Regions from separate parts of the Variovorax glacialis genome, predicted to be linked through region 2. Evidence: predicted binding sites of a transcription regulator. Region 2 holds the regulator's gene; the other holds the start of a gene.
The links. The regulator sigma-54, encoded in region 2, starts transcription at its own class of promoters, with help from an activator protein. The targets are predictions, from matches to a motif close to TGGCANGNAANCTGCTTT.
Positions count from the first base shown of each region.

Region 1: a site for sigma-54 is predicted at 4,708-4,725, ahead of glnA (type I glutamate--ammonia ligase). Genes of this name have one in related genera too.

Region 1 covers NZ_JBPJZT010000003.1:273,704-283,549, reverse strand. The annotation lists gene ACSFBL_RS09960 (pseudouridine synthase) at 1-102, shown strand, start outside; gene ACSFBL_RS09955 (YVTN family beta-propeller repeat protein) at 151-1,119, shown strand; gene ACSFBL_RS09950 (polysaccharide deacetylase family protein) at 1,085-1,915, shown strand; gene ACSFBL_RS09945 (sterol desaturase family protein) at 1,947-2,918, shown strand; gene ACSFBL_RS09940 (EI24 domain-containing protein) at 2,955-3,827, shown strand; gene ACSFBL_RS09935 (competence/damage-inducible protein A) at 3,824-4,624, shown strand; gene glnA (type I glutamate--ammonia ligase) at 4,772-6,187, shown strand; gene ACSFBL_RS09925 (hypothetical protein) at 6,467-6,967, shown strand; gene glnL (nitrogen regulation protein NR(II)) at 7,082-8,158, shown strand; gene ntrC (nitrogen regulation protein NR(I)) at 8,181-9,698, shown strand; gene ACSFBL_RS09910 (hypothetical protein) at 9,717-9,846, opposite strand, start outside.
Region 2 covers NZ_JBPJZT010000017.1:9,205-19,050, forward strand. The annotation lists gene ACSFBL_RS29330 (thiol:disulfide interchange protein DsbA/DsbL) at 1-280, shown strand, start outside; gene lptA (lipopolysaccharide transport periplasmic protein LptA) at 408-1,097, shown strand; gene lptB (LPS export ABC transporter ATP-binding protein) at 1,112-1,888, shown strand; gene ACSFBL_RS29345 (RNA polymerase factor sigma-54) at 2,010-3,596, shown strand; gene ACSFBL_RS29350 (CHAT domain-containing protein) at 3,618-5,573, opposite strand; gene ACSFBL_RS29355 (metallophosphoesterase) at 5,575-7,056, opposite strand; gene ACSFBL_RS29360 (toll/interleukin-1 receptor domain-containing protein) at 7,200-8,597, shown strand; gene ACSFBL_RS29365 (nSTAND1 domain-containing NTPase) at 8,688-9,846, shown strand, end outside.

The DNA of each region.
Region 1 (9,846 bases), on a different contig from region 2:
GACGACCTGGCGCCCGGCCAGTGGCGCTGGTTGCGCGCGGAGCAGGTCGAAGCGCTGAGAAACGCACGTGGCGGTCAGCCTGCAGCGGGAGTCGATCGTTAAAATCGTGAGACCTCTTCCGGAATTCCTCCCTTGCGCCCCTTTCCCTCCCTGACAGGCCGCCTTGCGGCCTTTTTGTTTGTGTGCGCGACGCTTCCGTCGCATGCTGCCGAACCACCCCCGGTCTTCGTGCTCAACTCGCTCGACGCAACGGTCAGCGTGATCGATCCGGGCAACTGGACCGAGAAGCAGCGCATCCCGACCGGCAAGGAGCCGCATCACCTCTACCTGGCGCCGGACGAGACGTCGCTGATCGTGGCCAACTCGGCCGGTGATTCGCTGACCTTCCTGAACCCGCGCACGGCCGAGGTCCAGCGCGTCGTCTACGGCATCATCGATCCGTACCACCTGCGTTTTTCACCGGACATGAAGTGGTTCGTCACGGCGGGCAACCGCCTGAACCACGTCGACATCTACCGCTGGGACGGCAAGGAGCCCAAGCTCGTCAAGCGCATCCCGACGGGCAAGACGCCCAGCCACATCTGGATCGACGGCAAGAGCACCACCGCCTACGTGACGATGCAGGACAGCGACGAACTGATCGCCGTCGACATTGCTTCGCAAACCATTCGCTGGCGCATCGCGACAGGCCCAATGCCCGCCGACATCTTCGGCATTCACGACGGCAAGACCCTGCTGGTCGGCCTGACCGGCGGCGACGGCGTGCAGGTGTTCGACGTGGCGGGCGCGCAGCCCCGGCTCGTCGGCAAGATCGCGACCGGCAAGGGCGCCCATGCGTTCCGATCCGCCGGCGACGGCCGCAGCGTGTTCGTCAGCAATCGCGTGGCCAACACGATCAGCCGCATCGACATACAGACGCTGCAGGTCACCGACACCTACCCGGTGCCGGGCGGCCCAGACTGCATGGATGTCTCGGCCGATGGCAAGACGCTTCTCGTGACCTCGCGCTGGGCCAAGAAGCTCAGCGTGGTCGATCTCGCCAGCCGCAAGGTGGTCCAGCAGGTCAACGTCGGTCGTTCGCCGCATGGCGTCTGGACGCTCGCGCATGCCAAGCCTTAAGACCTCGGCCGCATCGCTGCTGGCGTCGGCGTGCGCGGTCGCCGCCGCATGGCCCGGCGCCGCCATCGCCCAGGGCACCTGCAGCAAACCCGTGTACCTGACCTTCGATACAGGCCACATGGGCGTCGCGCCGCTGGTCGCCGAAGTGCTGAAGCGACAGGATGTGCGCGTCACCTTCTTCGCCGCCGCCGAACGCACCCAGACCGATGGCGACAGCCTCGACAACCACTGGGCGCCATGGTGGAAGGCGAGGGCGGCGGAAGGCCACGAATTCGCATCGCATACCTACGACCATGCCGTCTGGCGCGGCGATCTGCCGGGTGTCGAGCCCCGCTTTCGCATCAAGCCGACGGCGGGCGCGTTCGCCGGCCGGGAGTTCACCTGGGACGCCAAGCAGTATTGCGCCGACGTCGCCAAGTCGTCCGAACGCCTGCAGGACATCACCGGCAAGAAGCCGCTCCCGCTGTTCCGGGCACCGGGCGGGAAGACCTCGCCGAAGTTGCTGGCGGTCGCCAAGGCCTGCGGTTTCGAGCATGTCGGCTGGGCACCCGCGGGATTCCTGGGCGACGAACTTCCGAGCGAGAAGTTCAGCAACGAGAAGCTCTTGCAACAAGCGCTCGACAGGATCGAGCCTGGCGACATCCTGCTGGCCCACCTCGGCATCTGGTCGCGCAAGGATCCATGGGCGCCGGCCGATCTCGAGCCGCTGATCGTCGGCCTCAAGGCCAAGGGCTTCTGCTTCGAAACGCTGCGCCAGCATCCGGCCTACCGCGCCTGGATCGCTGCGCATCCCTGAACCTTCCGGCGTCGTCAGGGGTCGCACGCCTATGGATTGGCTCACTGATCTTTTCGCGAACCTGCAGCAGTGGCTGTTCGAAACCATCGTGCAACCGGCGGTCTTCGCCGTCGGACTTGGCGGCTGGGTCGAGGATGCGTTCGACGCCACGGGCTGGCTGCTGGTCGGGTTGATCCAGATCGCGGTGCTGGTCGCCGTGATCGGCCCGTTGCAGCGCTGGCGGCCGGCCGAGCCCGTGGTCGACCGGCGCGCGATCCGCACCGACGTGATCTACACGCTGATCCACCGGCTGGGCCTGTTCCGGCTGGCGATGTTCCTCGCGCTCCAGCCGCTTTTCGACGACGTGCTGGGCTCGATGCGCGCCGCGGGCTGGGGCTCCTTCCATCTCGACGAACTCTGGCCCGGCGTCACCGACGTGCCGTGGATCGCCTTCGCCATCTACCTCGTCGTGCTGGACCTGGTCGAATACCTGATCCATCGTGGGCAGCACCGCTTCCAGTGGTGGTGGGCGCTGCATTCGCTGCATCACTCGCAACGTCAGATGACGATGTGGAGCGACAACCGCAACCACCTGCTCGACGACGTGATCCACGACACCATCATCGTGATCGTCGCGCAACTCATCGGCGTCGCGCCGGGGCAGTTCATTGCGATCGTGGCCTTCACGCAGCTCAGCGAAAGCCTGCAGCATGCCAACCTCCGGTTGAGCTTCGGCGCGATCGGCGAGCGGCTCTGGATCAGTCCGCGCTTTCATCGCGTGCACCACAGCATCGGGATCGGGCACGAATCGAAAGGGCCGAAGACCCTCGGCGGACACAACTTCGGAGTGCTGCTGCCGTGGTGGGACATGCTGTTCAGGACCGTCAACTTCGAACATCGCTACGACCCCACCGGCATCCGCGACCAGGTCGAGCCTGACGAACGCGGTCGCGTCAAGGACTACGGACTCGGCTTCTGGTCGCAGCAATGGCTGGGCCTCAAGCGCCTGGCCGGCAGGGGTTGACGGCGCCTTGACGCGCTGGCGTTATCCTCGGCGTCGATGCGGCTCCTCCTCGATTCATTCTGGCGTTCGGTTGCCTATTGCATGCACCCTCGGGTGATCGTGCTTTCCCTCCTGCCGCTGGGGCTCATGGTGGTGCTCGCGGCCGTCTTCGGCTATTTCTACTGGGACGCCTCCGTCGCCTGGACGCGCCAGGCACTCGACGCATGGCCCCTGCTGTCCAGCTTCTGGGGCTGGATCGGCCGCCTGTTTTCGGGCGATGTCACGGCCATGCTGGCACCGCTGCTGGTGGTGTTCGCGGCCACGCCGCTCATCGTGGTGGTGTCGCTGCTGATCGTCGCCGGGTTCATGGCGCCGGCGCTGACCCGCCTGGTGGCCGAGCGGCGCTTTCCCGCGCTCGAGCAGAAGAAGGGCGCGTCCTTCTTCGGCAGCGTGGCCCGCTCGCTCGGGCTGACGGTTCTGGCGATGCTGGCGCTCGTCGTGTCGATGCCGCTCTGGCTCATTCCGCCGCTCGTCCTCATCCTGCCGCCGCTCATCTGGGGCTGGCTGACTTATCGCGTGATGAGCTTCGACGCGCTCGCCGAGCATGCGAGCCCGGAGGAGCGCGACGAACTCCTGCGCAGGCATCGTCTGCCGCTGCTCGGTGTCGGCGTGCTGTGCGGCTACCTCGGCGCGGCACCGGCCATCGTGTGGGCGTCGGGCTTGCTCTTCGCTGCCGCCTTCTTCGTGCTCGTCCCCATCGCGATCTGGATCTACACGCTGGTGTTCGCCTTTTCGGCGCTGTGGTTCGCCCACTATTGCCTCGATGCGCTCGCGCAACTGCGAATGCAGCGTGCGGCCGCTGCTGTTTCACCACCCGCGGTCGAGTTGGCGGATGCCAACGCGGCCGCAAGCCAATGGGGTGCCCCATGAGTCGTTCATTCGGTTTGATCGTCGTCGGCGACGAAATCCTTTCCGGCAAGCGCGTCGACAAGCACATGCCGAAGGTCATCGAGCTGCTCGCGGCGCGCGGGCTGGAGCTCGGATGGGCCGAATACGTGGGCGACGTGCCCGTGCGCATCACGGCGGCGCTCGCGCGTGCCTTCGCGTCCGGGGACATCGTGTTCTCCACCGGCGGCATCGGCGCCACCCCCGACGACCACACGCGCCAGTGCGCGGCCGCGGCGCTCGGCGTGCCGCTCGGCCTGCATCCCGAGGCCGAGGTGCTGATCCGCGAACGCATGCAGGACACGGCGCGCGAGCAGGGCACCGTCTACGAGCCCGACCGGCCGGACAACGTGCACCGGCTCAACATGGGCGTCTTCCCGCTCGGCGCGAAGATCATCCGCAACCCGTACAACAAGATCCCCGGCTTCAGCGTCGGCGACGTGCATTTCGTTCCGGGCTTTCCGGTGATGGCTTGGCCGATGATCGAATCGGTGCTCGACGAACGCTATGCCGATCTCTTCGCGCGCGGGCGCGCCGCCGAACGATCGGTGATCGTCTACGGTGCCATGGAAGCCACGCTGACGCCGCTGATGGAGGCCATCGAGCGGGCCCATCCGGGCATCAAGGTGTTCAGCCTGCCGAGCGTCGATCATGCCGAACATGGCCGGCATATCGAGCTCGGCGTCAAGGGTGATGCCGACCGCATCGGGGCCGCCTACGCGCAGCTCCTGGCGGGCTTGCACGGCTTTAATGCGCGCCTTGGCCCCGAAATGGTGCGCTGATTTGGTGCGCACCAATTTGGTTACAACTCGCCTGTTTTTGGGGTCTGGCGGCTGCGCCAAACCCCCCTCGGCTGCAGTGACAATGGCACAGAAACTGCATTCCGGATTACCCGTACTTCCAACCACTATCCAAACCAGGAGAACCTGATGGCAAAGACCGTCGCCGATGTACTCAAACTCGTCAAGGAAAACGAGGTCAAGTTCGTCGACTTTCGCTTCACCGACACCCGCGGCAAGGAACAGCACGTGACCGTGCCGGTTTCCGCGTTCGACGAGGACAAGTTCACCGCGGGCCACGCCTTCGATGGTTCGTCGATCGCCGGTTGGAAGGGCATCGAAGCGTCGGACATGCAGCTCATGCCCGACCCGAATACGGCCAACATCGACCCCTTTTTCGAGGAAACGACGCTGATCCTGACCTGTGACGTGGTCGACCCGTCGGACGGCAAGCCCTACGAGCGCGACCCGCGTTCGCTCGCCAAGCGCGCCGAGGCCTACATGAAGGCATCGGGCCTGGGCGACACCGCCTACTTCGGACCGGAACCCGAATTCTTCGTGTTCGACGGCGTGCGCTGGCAGAACGACATGTCCGGCTGCTCCGTGAAGATCGAGTCGGAAGAAGCGGCCTGGAACACCGGCAAGGAATTCGAGCACGGCAACACGGGCCACCGCCCGGCCGTCAAGGGTGGCTACTTCCCCGTGCCCCCGGTCGACAGCTTCCAGGACATGCGCTCCGAAATGTGCCTGGTGCTCGAATCGCTCGGCATCCCGGTCGAAGTGCATCACCACGAAGTGGCGAACGCAGGCCAGATGGAACTCGGCACCAAGTTCAGCACGCTGATCCAGCGCGCCGACTGGGTGCAACTGCAGAAGTACGTGATCCACAACGTGGCCCATGCCTACGGCAAGACCGCCACCTTCATGCCCAAGCCGATCGTCGGTGACAACGGCTCCGGCATGCACGTGCACCAGTCGGTCTGGAAGGACGGCAAGAACCTGTTCGCAGGCGACGGCTATGCCGGCCTGAGCGAGTTCGCGCTGCACTACATCGGCGGCATCATCAAGCACGCCCGTGCGCTGAACGCCATCACGAACCCCGGCACCAACAGCTACAAGCGCCTGGTGCCTGGCTTTGAAGCGCCGGTGAAGCTGGCCTACTCGGCCAAGAACCGCTCCGCCTCGATCCGCATTCCGTTCGTGGCCAACCCGAAGGGCCGCCGCGTCGAAGCGCGCTTCCCGGATCCGCTGATGAACCCGTACCTCGGTTTCGCGGCGCTGCTGATGGCCGGCCTCGACGGCGTGGAAAACAAGATCCACCCGGGCGAAGCCGCCAGCAAGGACCTCTACCACCTGCCACCGGAAGAAGACGCGCTGATCCCGACCGTGTGCCACAGCCTCGACCAGGCACTGGACTACCTCGACAAGGACCGTGCCTTCCTCACCAAGGGCGGCGTGTTCACCGATGCCTACATCGACGCGTACATCGACCTCAAGATGCAGGAAGTCACCCGCTTCCGCATGGCGACGCATCCGGTCGAGTTCGACATGTACTATTCGCTCTGATGCTCGCCCCCAGGCTGCGCGCACTTCGTGCGGGCTTGATGCTCACCCCCAGGCTGCGCGCACTTCGTGTCGCTTCGCCTACCCCCTGACCGGGGGCGGGCCGGCCGCTTCGGGCGGCCGGGCGCGGCGGCCCTTGCGAACGGGATCGTCGCGGTGCATGGGGCGTTAAAAAGGACGGCTTTTGCCGTCCTTTTTCTTTTTGTACGGGTAGGAACACCAGCACGGCACACGTATCGATTTGCACGAAAATGCCGCTTTGCCGGGCACTCCTCCATGACCATGAAGACTCTCTCCGTTTTGCTGCTGACCGCCCTCGCTGCGGTCGGCTTTCACGTGCAGGCACAGGCGCAGGAGCGCGTCTGGCGCTGCGGCAACGAATACACGAACAACGCCGCCCAGGCGCAACAGCGCGGGTGCAAGCTGATGGAAGGCGGTAACGTCACTGTCGTGCAGGGCGCCCGGCCGATCGCTTCCGCGGCGTCGAACAGCGCGGTTCGCTCTTCCGCCACCAGCCCGGCGGGCAGTCCGCGCGTAGAGGGTGTCGACCAGCGCGCGCGGGACGGCGAAGCCCGCTCGGTGCTCGAATCCGAACTCAGGAAGGCACAGGACCGCCAGGCCCAGTTGCTGAAGGAATACAACAACGGCGAGCCCGAGAAGCAGGGCAGCGAGAGCAAGAACTACCAGAAGTACCTCGACCGCGTGGCCGAGATGAAGGCAGAGCTCGCGCGCAACGAGAGCGACATCGCCGGCATCCAGCGCGAGATTGGCCGATTGAAATGATGCTCGCCCCCAGGCCGCGCGCACTTCGTGTCGCTTCGCCTACCCCCTGCCGGGGGCAACGCCGGTGGACCGGCAGAGCTGGTTCCACGGCGTTTCGGGAAGGGGCTTGCGCGCGTGGCTTTTGGTAAATCTGCCGGGGCTGGCAAGCGCTTTCAGGCCTTCGATCTTCTCTCGACGCTGATTGCGGTGGTGCGCATCGACGGGTCGGTGCTGTTTGCGAACTCCGGCCTCGAGGATGCGCTTGGGACCTCGCGCCGCACGCTCGAGGGCTCGCAGTTCGGCGCTTGCTTCCATGAGCCGCAAGTGCTGCGTACGGCCATCGACGGCGCGCGTAGCAACGACTTCGCGACGCTGCGCTACGAGGCGCTTCTGCGCCGCGTGAATCACGAATTGATGCCAGTGCAGGTGACGCTCGCGCAGAGCGACAAGGCGGGCGAACTCATCATCGAGATGTCTCCGCTCGAACAGCAGGTGAAGCAGGATCGCGAAGAGCGACTGCTCGACCAGGCGCAGGCCAACAAGGAGCTGATCCGCAATCTCGCGCACGAGATCAAGAATCCGCTCGGCGGCATCCGTGGCGCGGCGCAACTGCTGCAGATGGAAGTCGAGTCGCGCGACCTCATCGAATACACGCAGGTCATCATCCACGAGGCCGACCGGTTGCAGACGCTGGTCGATCGACTGCTCGCGCCGCATCGGCGGCCGCACGTGGTGGGCGACGTCAACATCCACGAGGTTTGCGAGCGCGTGCGGTCGGTGATCCTTGCCGAGTTTCCGCGCGACCTGCACATAGAGCGCGACTTCGACGTGTCGATCCCGGAATTTCGCGGCGACCGCGAGCAGCTCATCCAGGCCACGCTCAACATTGTCCACAACGCCGCGCAGGCACTGGCGGAACGGCGTGCCGCAGGGGATGCGCAGATCACCTTCAGGACCCGCATCGCGCGCCAGGTTATCTTCAATAAGCAGTGGTATCGATTGGCACTGGAATTGCATGTCATCGACAATGGACCGGGCGTGCCGGACGCGATCAAGGACCGAATCTTTTACCCGCTGGTGTCGGGCAGGGAAGGCGGGACGGGCTTGGGATTGACGCTTGCGCAGACTTTTGTGCAGCAGCATCACGGCGTGATCGAAGTCGACAGCGTTCCGGGTCGGACCGATTTCAAGATATTGATACCGCTGCCCTAGCAGCCACGCAACAAGGAGCTGCATGAAGCCGATCTGGATAGTGGATGATGACCAATCGATCCGCTTTGTGCTGGAAAAAGCGCTACTGCGCGAAGACCTGCCAACCCGTAGCTTCACCAACACGCGCGAAGTTCTTGCCGCCCTCGAAGCGGCAGCCGACGACGAACTGCAGGGCCCGCAGGTCCTGGTGAGCGACATCCGGATGCCCGGTGGGTCGGGCCTCGATCTGCTCGACAAGATCAAGGCCAAGCACCCCGGGCTCCCGGTCATCATCATGACCGCGTTCTCCGATCTGGACAGCGCCGTCTCGGCCTTCCAGGGCGGTGCGTTCGAGTACCTGCCGAAGCCCTTCGACCTGCCGCGCGCGGTGGAACTGATCCGTCGCGCCGTCGATGAAAGCCAGCGCGAGGAAGTCGCCGAGGAACGCATGGCGGCGGCCCCCGAGATGCTTGGACAGGCCCCGGCAATGCAGGACGTCTTCCGCGCGATCGGACGGCTGTCGCAAAGCAACGTGACAGTCCTGATCACGGGCGAATCGGGCTCAGGCAAGGAACTCGTCGCGCGCGCGCTGCACAAGCATTCGCCGCGCGCTAGCGGACCCTTCGTCGCGATCAACACCGCGGCGATTCCGAAGGACCTTCTCGAAAGCGAACTGTTCGGCCACGAGCGCGGCGCCTTCACCGGCGCACAGACGATGCGGCGCGGCCGCTTCGAACAGGCCGAGGGCGGCACGCTGTTTCTCGACGAGATCGGCGACATGCCCTTCGATCTCCAAACGCGTCTGCTGCGCGTATTGAGCGATGGGCATTTCTACCGCGTCGGGGGCCACAACTCCGTCAAGGCCAACGTTCGCGTGATCGCGGCGACGCACCAGGACCTGGAGCAGCGCGTCAAGATTGGCGGTTTCCGCGAAGACCTTTTCCATCGGCTCAACGTGATCCGGTTGCGGCTGCCCGCATTGCGCGAACGCGGCGAGGACGTACCCGCGCTCACGCGCCATTTCCTCCAGCAAAGTGCCAAGCAGCTCGGCGTCGAGCCGAAGCGCATTTCGGACGCGGCGCTTGCGCAGCTGGCGACCTTCGGCTTTCCCGGCAACGTGCGGCAGCTCGAGAACATCTGCCACTGGTTGACGGTGATGGCGCCCGCGCAGCTCATCGAGGCCAAGGACTTGCCGCCCGAGGTGATGGCTGGCGCGCATGTCGATCCGCCCGCAGCGGTCGCAGTGGCGCCGGCATCGACGGCCGAGCGCGAGCCACTGGCCGCGGGCCCGGCGGCTGCACTGGCGCCCGCGACCGTGTCCGCCCAGGCCGCAGGTGCGCCAGCTCCGGTCGCGTGGGAGAGCGGGCTCGAATCGGAAGCGCAGAGCATGCTGGCGGCAGGACGTACCGACGTCTGGGATGCGCTCTCGCGACGCTTCGAATCGCGGCTGATCCTGACGGCTCTGGCAAACACGCGGGGACGTCGCATCGAGGCCGCGCAGAAGCTCGGCATCGGCCGAAACACCATCACGCGCAAGATCCAGGAACTCGGCCTGGAATGAACGGATGATCGACGGCGGTCAGCGGTTGCGCTGACCCACCGTCAGGGTGTCCAGCTGGAACTGTCCGCTCTTGTCCCAGAGCCACGTGTCGACGTAGGTATGGGCGCCCACTTTGCCGGGGCTCGGCAAGGGTGAAGCATCCTTGATC
Region 2 (9,846 bases):
TCACAAGGAGCGTGTGCCGATGACCGGCGACGCGGCCATCCTCGCGTGGGTCGAAAAGCAGCCGGGCCTCGACGCCAAGAAGTTCGCCGAGCTGTTCAAGTCCTTCTCGGTCTCCGGCAAGGCAAAGCGCGCTGCCCAGCTCACCAGCGACTACCAGGTCGCCGGCGTGCCGGCGCTCGGCGTGGCCGGCCGCTGGTACGTGGACGGCGATACCGCCGGTTCGCTCGACCGTGCCCTGCAGGCCGTCGATTTCCTCATCGGCGAAGCCCACAAGGGTTGAACGCGCCGGGTGGTCCGGCCATCCGTCCGTCCGTACGTGAAGCCCGCTTCGGCGGGCTTTTTTTGTCGGAGCGCGTCCAGACCGAATCCGCCGGCCGCATACAATGCAGAGCAAGTTTCGTGCCTCTATGATCTCGCCACCTTCATCTCCCTTTCGCCAACTCGCCCGTGGACTGCTTCTCGCCTTGACGCTGGCCGGGCTCGCATCGGGCGCGCACGCGGAGAAGGCCGATCGCGCCAAGCCGATGAACATCGAGGCGGACTCGATGCGCTACGACGATCTCAAGCAGACCAGCGTCTTCACGGGCAACGTCGTGGTGACCAAGGGCACGATCGTCATCCGTGGCGACAAGATCGACGTTCGGCAGGATCCCGAGGGCTATCAATACGGCGTCGTGACCGCGGCACCCGGCAAGCTGGCCTATTACAAGCAGAAACGTGACTCGGGTCCTGACGAGTGGATCGAGGGCGAGGGCGAAGTCATCGAATACGACAGCCGTGCCGACAACGTGAAGTTCATCCGCCGCGCGGTGATGCGCCGGCTGATCGGGGCGACACCCAACGACGAGAGCAGCGGACCGCTGATCGTCTACGACCAGAGCAACGACACCTTCTCGGTCAACGGGTCTTCGCTGCCGCCCAACGCCGGCGTGGCGACCCAGCCGGGTGGTCGCGTCAAGGCGATCCTCACCCCCAAGGCCGCGCCGGCTGCACCCGCCGTCGGCGGAAAACCGGCCGCCGCCGCGCCCGCACCCGCCCCCGCACCGGGCACCGGGTTGCGCGCCACCACCACCCTGGGCGGAGAGGCCAAGAAGTGATCGAAACCGCAGGCATGAGCGAGGGCGCAGGCGCGCCGGGCAGCCGCCTCGAGGCGCGCGGGCTCCAGAAGAGCTATGGCAGCCGAAAGGTCGTCAAGGACGTGTCGCTGGGCGTGCAGAAGGGCGAAGTCGTCGGCCTGCTGGGCCCCAACGGCGCCGGCAAGACCACCTCCTTCTACATGATCGTCGGCCTGGTGCGGGCCGATGCCGGCGACATCACCATCGACGGCGAGCCTATCGCGCACATGCCGATCCACCGCCGCGCGCGCATGGGCCTGAGCTACCTTCCCCAGGAGGCATCGATCTTCCGCAAGCTCACGGTCGAGGAGAACGTCCGCGCCGTGCTCGAACTGCAACGCGAGCCCGACGCCAGCGGTCGGCCGGTTTCGCTGTCGAAGCAGCGAATCGAGGAACTCCTCACCGAACTGCTGGCCGACCTGCGGGTGGACCACCTGCGCGATTCGCCCGCCCTGTCCTTGTCCGGCGGCGAGCGTCGCCGGGTCGAAATCGCCCGCGCCCTGGCCACGCAGCCGCGCTTCATCCTGCTCGACGAACCCTTCGCCGGCATCGACCCGATCGCCGTGATCGAGATCCAGCGGATCATCAATTTCCTGAAGGAACGCGGCATCGGCGTGCTGATCACCGACCACAACGTGCGCGAGACGCTGGGCATCTGCGATCACGCTTTCATCATCAGCGACGGGCATGTCCTGGCACAAGGTACGCCGGCCGAGATCGTCGACAACGCCGAGGTGCGACGCGTGTACCTCGGCGAACATTTCCGGATGTGAACATGTTGCTCGCCCCCAGGCTCCGCACTTCGTGCTTCGCCTACCCCCTGCCGGGGGCAGGCCGGCCGCTACGGGCGGCCGGGCGCGGCGGCCTTTTGGGCCAGAGGGTTTCGTTATTTCCATGAAGCAGGGTTTGTCGCTGCGGGTTTCGCAGCATCTCGCTTTGACGCCTCAGCTCCAGCAGTCGATCCGGCTGTTGCAGCTTTCCACGCTTGAGCTGACGCAGGAAGTCGAGCAGATGCTGGACGACAACCCGTTCTTGGAGCGGACGGCCGAAGAGGCTACGCGTGAGGAGTTCGGGCTGGAGACAGCCGATGCGCCTGTTCGCGACGACGACCGGTTTGCCGATGGCGAGGGTGATTTCGCGCCCGGTCCGTCGGCGTCCGCCCCGGAAGTCGCCGTCGCTGCCACCAGCGAAGCCGAAGTCGCCACGGCGGACACGGCCGACGGCGAGCCCGACTGGGAGGGCGACGGCACCATCGACCTCGCGCCCGACGACAGCGAATGGGGCGGCGACGCCCCGGCGCGCGCCAACAACCTCGGCGACGACGAGCGCACGGACGCGGCCGAACTCGCGCGCAGCCAGGAGTCGCTGCAGTCCTTCCTGCACCGGCAGGCACTCGGATTGCGCCTGAGCGAAACCGATCGGGCGGCGCTGCGCTTCCTGATCGAGTCCCTCAACGAGGACGGCTACCTCGAAGACTCGCTGCCCGCCCTGGCGTCGGGCCTCGCGGGCGACGACAACGACCAGTTCGACGACCTCGTGCACCACTTCCAGGTCGCGCTCGGCCTGCTGCAGAGCCTGGAGCCGGCCGGTGTCGGTGCGCGCAGCCTGGGCGAATGCCTGACCATCCAGCTGCGCGCCCTCGCCGACGAGGACGAGAGCGATGACGAGGCGCAGGTGCGCAAGACGGCGATCGCGATCTGCAAGCAGCCGATGGAGCTGCTCGCCCGCCGCGACTTCAAGCGCCTGGCCACGCTGACGCGAAGCAACGAAGAGGAAGTGCGCGCCGCCCTGCAGCTCATCGCCAGGCTGGAGCCCAAGCCGGGGCGCCGCTTCGTTGATGTGGAGCGCAACGTGGTCGTGCCCGACGTGATCGTCACGCGCGTCGGCAATGGCACCAACACCAAGTTCCGCGTGATGCTCAACCCCGAAGTCATGCCGCGCCTGCGCGTGCACGACATCTATGCCGGCGCGCTGAAGCAGCACAAGGGCGAGGGCAGCCAGGCGCTGTCGCAACGCCTGCAGGAGGCACGCTGGTTCATCAAGAACATCCAGCAGCGCTTCGACACCATCCTTCGTGTGTCCAACGCCATCGTCGAGCGGCAGAAGAGCTTCTTTGTGCACGGTGAACTCGCCATGCGCCCGCTGGTGCTGCGCGAGATCGCCGACGAACTCGGGTTGCACGAATCCACCATCAGCCGCGTGACCACCGCCAAGTACATGGCGACGCCTTACGGCACGGTCGAACTCAAGTACTTCTTCGGCTCGGCGCTTGGCACCGAAACGGGCGGCAATGCATCGAGCACCGCCGTGCGCGCACTGATCAAGCAGTTCGTGAGTTCGGAGGACCTGAAGAAACCGCTGTCGGACAGCCAGATCTCCGAGATGCTCAAGGAGCAGGGCATCGAATGCGCGCGGCGTACCGTGGCGAAGTACCGGGAGGCGCTGCGGATCGCGCCGGCCAATTTGCGGAAGGCGCTCTGAGGGCCGTCTGAAGGAGGCGCCTCAAGCCTCGCGCCCTTCCAGCGTTACCAGCGCCGCCTGCGCCAGCCCTTCCCACTGCATGCGCGACCAGTGATCCACATAGCGCCTGAACTGGCGCTGCGTCGAGAGAACCGGAAACGAATCCGTCGACAATTCGCGAATCTGCCTGCAATGCTCGACGATGCGATCCTTGGCGACGCCGGGCTCGAAGGCGTTGCCTCCGTAGACGGCGCTGAGCAGTTCCAGTTCCGCCAGCGTGCCGTGCGCCCACACCCGGTCCGTGATGGCGGCCGTACGCAATTGCCATTGCGCCAGTTGCCAGGCCACCAGCCACCATTTGCCGTACTCGGTGCGCAACGCGGTCAGCGCGCCGTCGTCCGGCGCCAGCGCGGGGATGGCCGCGAGCGAGAGGAACTGCGTCATCACCCAGTGATTGACCGATTCGATCTTCAGTGCCGCCTCGTAGAACTCGCGCGACTTGCGATAGGCCTCCGTGCTGCGGGGCACATTGCCGACGAGCGCGTGGATGATGGCGATGCGCTTCTCGCTGGCCGCGCTCATGCCGAGGCGTTCGGCCTTCTCCTTCGGATTGCGCTGCGCGACCGGCCTGTCGCGCCAGGCCGCCAGGTCGACGCGGATCTGGTCGCTGAGCCGGTCGAGTTCGGCCGCGGTCTCGGCGCTGATGGATGCGGCGCGGCGTGCCGGGTCCTTTTCGTTGGCACGCACCAGGGAGTCCATCCGATCGAACTTGACCTCCATCTTCGACTTGGTCTGCCGGCTGCGGAAGGCGTCCACCTGGGCTTCCAGGTCCGGCGCGACGGCCGCGTACACCACGATGCTGGCCCAGTCGTGGGTGTCCGGCAGGTCGATCCGCAGGCGCTGCCGCAGTTCATGCACGACCCAGCGCGGATCGTTGCCCGCAAGCAGTCCGCTGTAGAGCAGCTCCGCCGCGATGTTCGACGCACGCATCCACAGCGGGAACTGCGAGGCGATCACCCACGGAATGTCCTGCGCGTGCAGTTCGTGCGCGATGCTGCCGCCGGGCGTCAGCACCGAACTGGCGTTGCCTGAATCGCAGGTCGCCAGGCTCACCACGGTAGGCGGTTGCTTCGCCCGACCGTTCGAATTCATGCTCTTGAGCGCCATCGCGAGGCTCTGTCCGTCGACGACGACGTGCTCTTCGGCCTCGCCTTCCTTGCACAGCACGATGCCGTAGCGGCGGTCCGAGCCCGGTAGCGGCGCGCCGTGCGCCAGCAGGTGCACGTGCGTGTAATCCTCGGACTGGCACGCGTCGCTGATGCTGCGCGCCGTGGCATTCGGCAGCACCGTGAGCAATTTGCGCACCTCGACGACGCGCTCGCCGGGCGTATCCCTGGCCTTGACCCAGGGGTCGATGGCACGGCGCAATGCCTCCAAGTGCGCCTGCGCCGGCACGGCCGCGAAGCCGGGCGGCGAGGCAAAGGCGTAGAGGATCTTCGGCGCCCGATTCCATTGCGACTGGAGCGGCCGGCCGCGGCGGATCTCGCGCGTGATGTTGGTGAGCGTGCGCAGCAGCAGCGGCGCGCCGGAGCCCGAGGTGTCGGCCGGCGACATCGTCGCCTCGAAAGGCACCAGGCCCAGTTCGAAAGCCGAAATCAGCAGCCGGATGTTGACCAGGCGGCTGGTATCCCCGCGCGCCGAGCGAAGCTCCGAGACCAGTTCCGGGATCTTGCCGAGCACCCGCGCGATCGCCTCGCCCAGTTCCTGCAGTTCGGCCGCGCGCTGCGATGCCGCGATCGGCGTTCCGTCGATCTCGTAGCGAAGGCGGTTGAGCCGCGTGAGCAACTGCGCATGCTCGAAAGGCAGATGCACGCTCACCGGCCCGTCGGCTCCGCACAGCGCCATGTAGGCGGTCAGCGGCGACAGCAGCTGGTTGTGCGCCGGCCCTGACCGCAGGAACTCCAGGCGAATATCCCGGACGTCGGACGTGTCGCTCATGTCAGCCCCTCGTGTAGCGCTGGATCTCGCGCGGTTCGCCGGTCCCGTCGCCCTCGACATGGGCCAGCGCGCCGACCGTCCCGCCGCCGGGCTCGACGCTGAGCGACACAGCGCTGGTCTGGTCCATGACGAAGGGCTGTCCGTCGAGGCGCGCCTCGTCGATCGTCTTCATGCGCCCGTCGACCAGCACGTTGAACACCTCGGTGAAGGCACCCTCGCTTGCGAGCATGGCCGGCGTGAACTGGAGCAGGCGTATCCACGTCCCGCTGTTGAAGTAGTAGCGCCCCTGGCCCATATCGATGGCGCGCTCCAAGTGCGTATGGCCGGTGACGATGAAGTCGATCGCCGGCCCGACCGCCGCCGTGACCTTGTCGAAGGTGTCGTCGCGGTCGTGGATGTCGAAGGACTTGTCGTCCTTGAGCCAGTCCAGCAGCGCGCGGCGCAGCGCCTCGGCCTGGCTGACGCCGGTCAGCCATCCGGTCAATCGGTCGATGATCAACTGGGGCGACCCCAGCGTGCCGTCGACCTGCGCTGCCGGCGACCTGCTCTTGCCAAGATTGCGCTCGACGTCGAGCAGCATGTCCTCGGCGCTGCCGCCCAGGCCCTGCTTGAGATTCGGCCCCAGCATCTGCTCCAACGTCATGGCGGGCGGGGCCCTGGATTCCGGCGGCGGCACGACGACGTCACCCGACAGCCGCGCATCGACTTGCGCCCCGCCGCGCTTCCATTCGCCGACGATGCCAAAAAGCTGGTTGATCTTGTTCGCCTGCGACGGGTCGAGCACCAGCAGCGTGCCGACCGCCGCCGAGTTCTCGGGCTTGAGCAGGTCGATCCACGCAAAGCGGCGCTTGACCGTGTTCATCACCTCCTTGACCATGCGCGTGCCCGCGTTCGGCTTCCATTCGTCCTGCGGCAGCGAGAGCCCGGCATTCATGCGGCGCGACACCCGGGCCAGGTCTTCGTAGCGGTTGTAGTTCCAGTCGTCGACCTCGTTGCCATGGATGCAGAACACGCGCGAGCGGCCGACCATCGCCGTGTACCCCGCACCCGCCGTCGAGAACTCGATGCGCGCACGCGCCGACAGGTCATCGCCCGCCAGCCGCGACAGCAGCAGCCGTTGCGACGGCGGAAAGGCGATCTCGATGTCGTGATTGCCGATCACGAACACCAGCGTGCGTCCCGGCAGCTTCACGAACGCGGCCAGCGCAGCCCAGACCGGCGCGAACGAAGCGTCGTCCATGATGCGGCGCACCGTCGTTTCCGCATCGTCGATCGCCACGTAGCCGGCCACGTCTTCGGCCAGCGTGTCGAACACGTCGCCGTTGAGCACCAGCGCCACGCGCCCCTGCGGCCGTTGTTGTGCGAGCCGGAGGATGAAGTTCGCCAGCCGCCCCGATTCACGGAGGATCTGAAAGCCGGTGCGTCCTCCCATGTGCAGGTCGGAAATCGCGTGGAGTTCGTCGAAGGTGGGCAAGTCGCTCATGGTCTCGGCGCTTTCTTGCGCCAGTCGTGGCGCCGGCTTGGCAGCATAGGCCGTGGCGCCCCGGCTGCCCTCCGTAGAAGTGTGGAGTTACCTCCGTCGTCGTGGGGATGCGCAAGCGCCCGACATGTGTAACGCTTTGAAGCATGTATCGCGACGACCTTCCTCATGACTCACCCGTCGAGGAGTTCGACGAGTTCTTCTGGGGCGACCTCCTCGACTACATCGCCGAAGGCCGGGTCGTGGCGGTGGTCGACAGCGAGTTGCTCACGGTCACCTGGCAAGGCCGCGACGTCGCATTCGATGCGCTGGTGGCGGACCGGCTGGCCGAACGACTGCACATCGATACGCGCGGCATCCGCGGCATCCACGGCATTCCGCGCCTCGACGACGTCGTGAGTTGCTACCTGGCTTCTCCGCGCGCCCGCAAGGAAGATCTCTACGTTCGCATCGCGCAGGTGGTCAAGGACCTCGATGTCGCGCCGCCTCAGGCCCTGCTCGACCTCGCCGCGGTGCGGGGGCTCGATCTCTTCGTGACACTCGCGTTCGACAGCATGCTGGTGCGCGCCATCGACCTCGTGCGCCACGGGGGCCAGCTGCGCACGCAGGTCGTCGCATTCGCGCCCAACCGGCCGGCCGACCTCCCGACGCCGCGCGAGCGACTCGCGGCACCCACTGTGTTTCACCTGTTGGGGCGGCAGTCCTCGGCGCCCGAATGGGTGATCTGCGACGAGGATCGCCTCGAATTCCTGCACGCGCTGCAAGAGGACGCTCGGCGGCCGAAGCTGCTGTTCGATGCGCTGCGCGAAGACCACCTGCTCCTCATCGGCTGCCGCCTGCCGGACTGGCTGGCGCGCTTCTTCCTGCGCTCGGCCAAGAACGAGCGCCTTTCATCGCGGCGACAGACGGTGGAATACTGGGTCGACCCCCGGGCGGCCAATGACCCCGCACTAAAGGACTTCCTGGATGTCTTCAGTCCCGACACGCACCTGATCAGGTTGGACCCCGCGAACTTCTGCGCCGAGTTGCGTGCACGTTGGGCGCAGCGCCACCCCGAGGGACTTGTGGCACCCCCGCCGCCCGGGCCGAAGGCAGCCAGCATGGAAGGCGCGGTGTTCATCAGCTATTCGAGCAAGGACACAGCGGCCGCGACCCGTCTGGCGAAGGCGCTGGATGCGGCCGGCATCGACGTCTGGTTCGACCACAACGAACTGCAGGCCGGCGACGACTGGGATCGCCGTATTCGCAGGGGCGTGGAGGGCAGCAGCCTGTTCGTTCCGCTGATCTCCGGCGCCACGCAGGACAAGGAGCATCGCCGCGATTTCTTCTGGCGCGAGTGGAACGCCGCCGACGAGCGGGCAAGGGGCCTCGCGCCGGATGAGCCATTTCTCGTCCCTGTCGTGATCGACGACACGCCACCCTATGGCAGCTGCGTGCCGGATCGCTTCCGCTCCGCGCAATGGACGGCGCTGCCCGACGGGCAGGCCACCCCGGTGTTTGTCGATCGCGTCCGCGACCTGTACCGAAAGATTTCCGGCCGCTGACCATGACACACGCCCCCGCAGTTTGCCTGGCATCGGGCCATGGCGGTTTCGAGCGATGCGCAAGGCGCAGTGCACGCTGGAGCAACTGCGATGTGTGAAGCCATCGTCGCCGTTGTTCCGGCCTCCGAGCGGCTGACGCCGACAAACCCGTGGCCGGGCCTTGCACCGTTTGCAGAGTCGGACCGGCTCTTCTTCCGTGGTCGCGAGCGCGAGTCCGACGAGCTCGCTCGCCTGGTCCGGCGCGAAGCGCTGACCGTGCTGTTCGGCCGCTCGGGCCTGGGCAAGACTTCGCTGCTCGGCGCAGGGCTCTTTCCGCGACTGCGCGAAGACCTGTACCTGCCGGTGCAGATCCGATTGGCGCACGGCGCCCACCTGTCGCTGCGCGAGCAGGTCTGGCAGGCGATCGACACGGCCTGCCGGCAGGCTGGCGCAGAAGGCACGATGCCGTTGTTCGACGCGACGTTGTGGGAGCACTTCCATCGGGCGGACGCGGGCTACTGGAACGCCCGCAACCGGGGCCTCGTCCCCGTGCTCGTGTTCGACCAGTTCGAGGAGATCTTCACGCACGGCGCGGTCGACGACCCGACGCGAACGCTCACGACCGACTTCGTGGCCGAGCTCGCGGACCTGATCGAAGACCGCCAACCCGATGCACTGCGGCATGCGCTCGAGGCCGACCCCGCGCTCTCCGAGCGCATCGACTTCCGGCGACGCGGATGCAAGGTCGTGTTGAGCTTTCGCGAGGACTTCCTGGCCGAAATGGAGGGCTTGCGTGGGCGCATTCCCTCCCTGATGCGCAACCGCTACCGCCTGCTGCCGATGGACGGCCTGCAGGCGCGTGATGTGGTGGCCAGTGGCGGCTCGCTGGTCGAGGCCGATGCGGCGGATCGCATCATTGGCCTGGCATGGCGCAACCGTGCAGAGGCGCCCACGCCGGAAGAGTTCGAACGCATGGAAGTCGACCCGGCGCTGCTCAGCGTGATCTGCAGCGAGCTCAACCTGCGCCGCATCGCGCAGGGCAACCCCCGGATCGGGACCGACCTGCTGGCAGGTGCGGAGCGCGAGATCCTGGTCGACTTCTACACCCGCTCGCTGGACGACCTCGACGCGCGCGTGCGGATCTTCGTCGAGGACGAACTCATCACCGAGGGCGGGTTCCGCGACAGCCACGCGCTCGAAAATGCGTTGAAGCTCCCGGGCGTCACGAGCGAGGCGGTCGACCGCCTCGTGGCGCGGCGGTTGCTGCGCG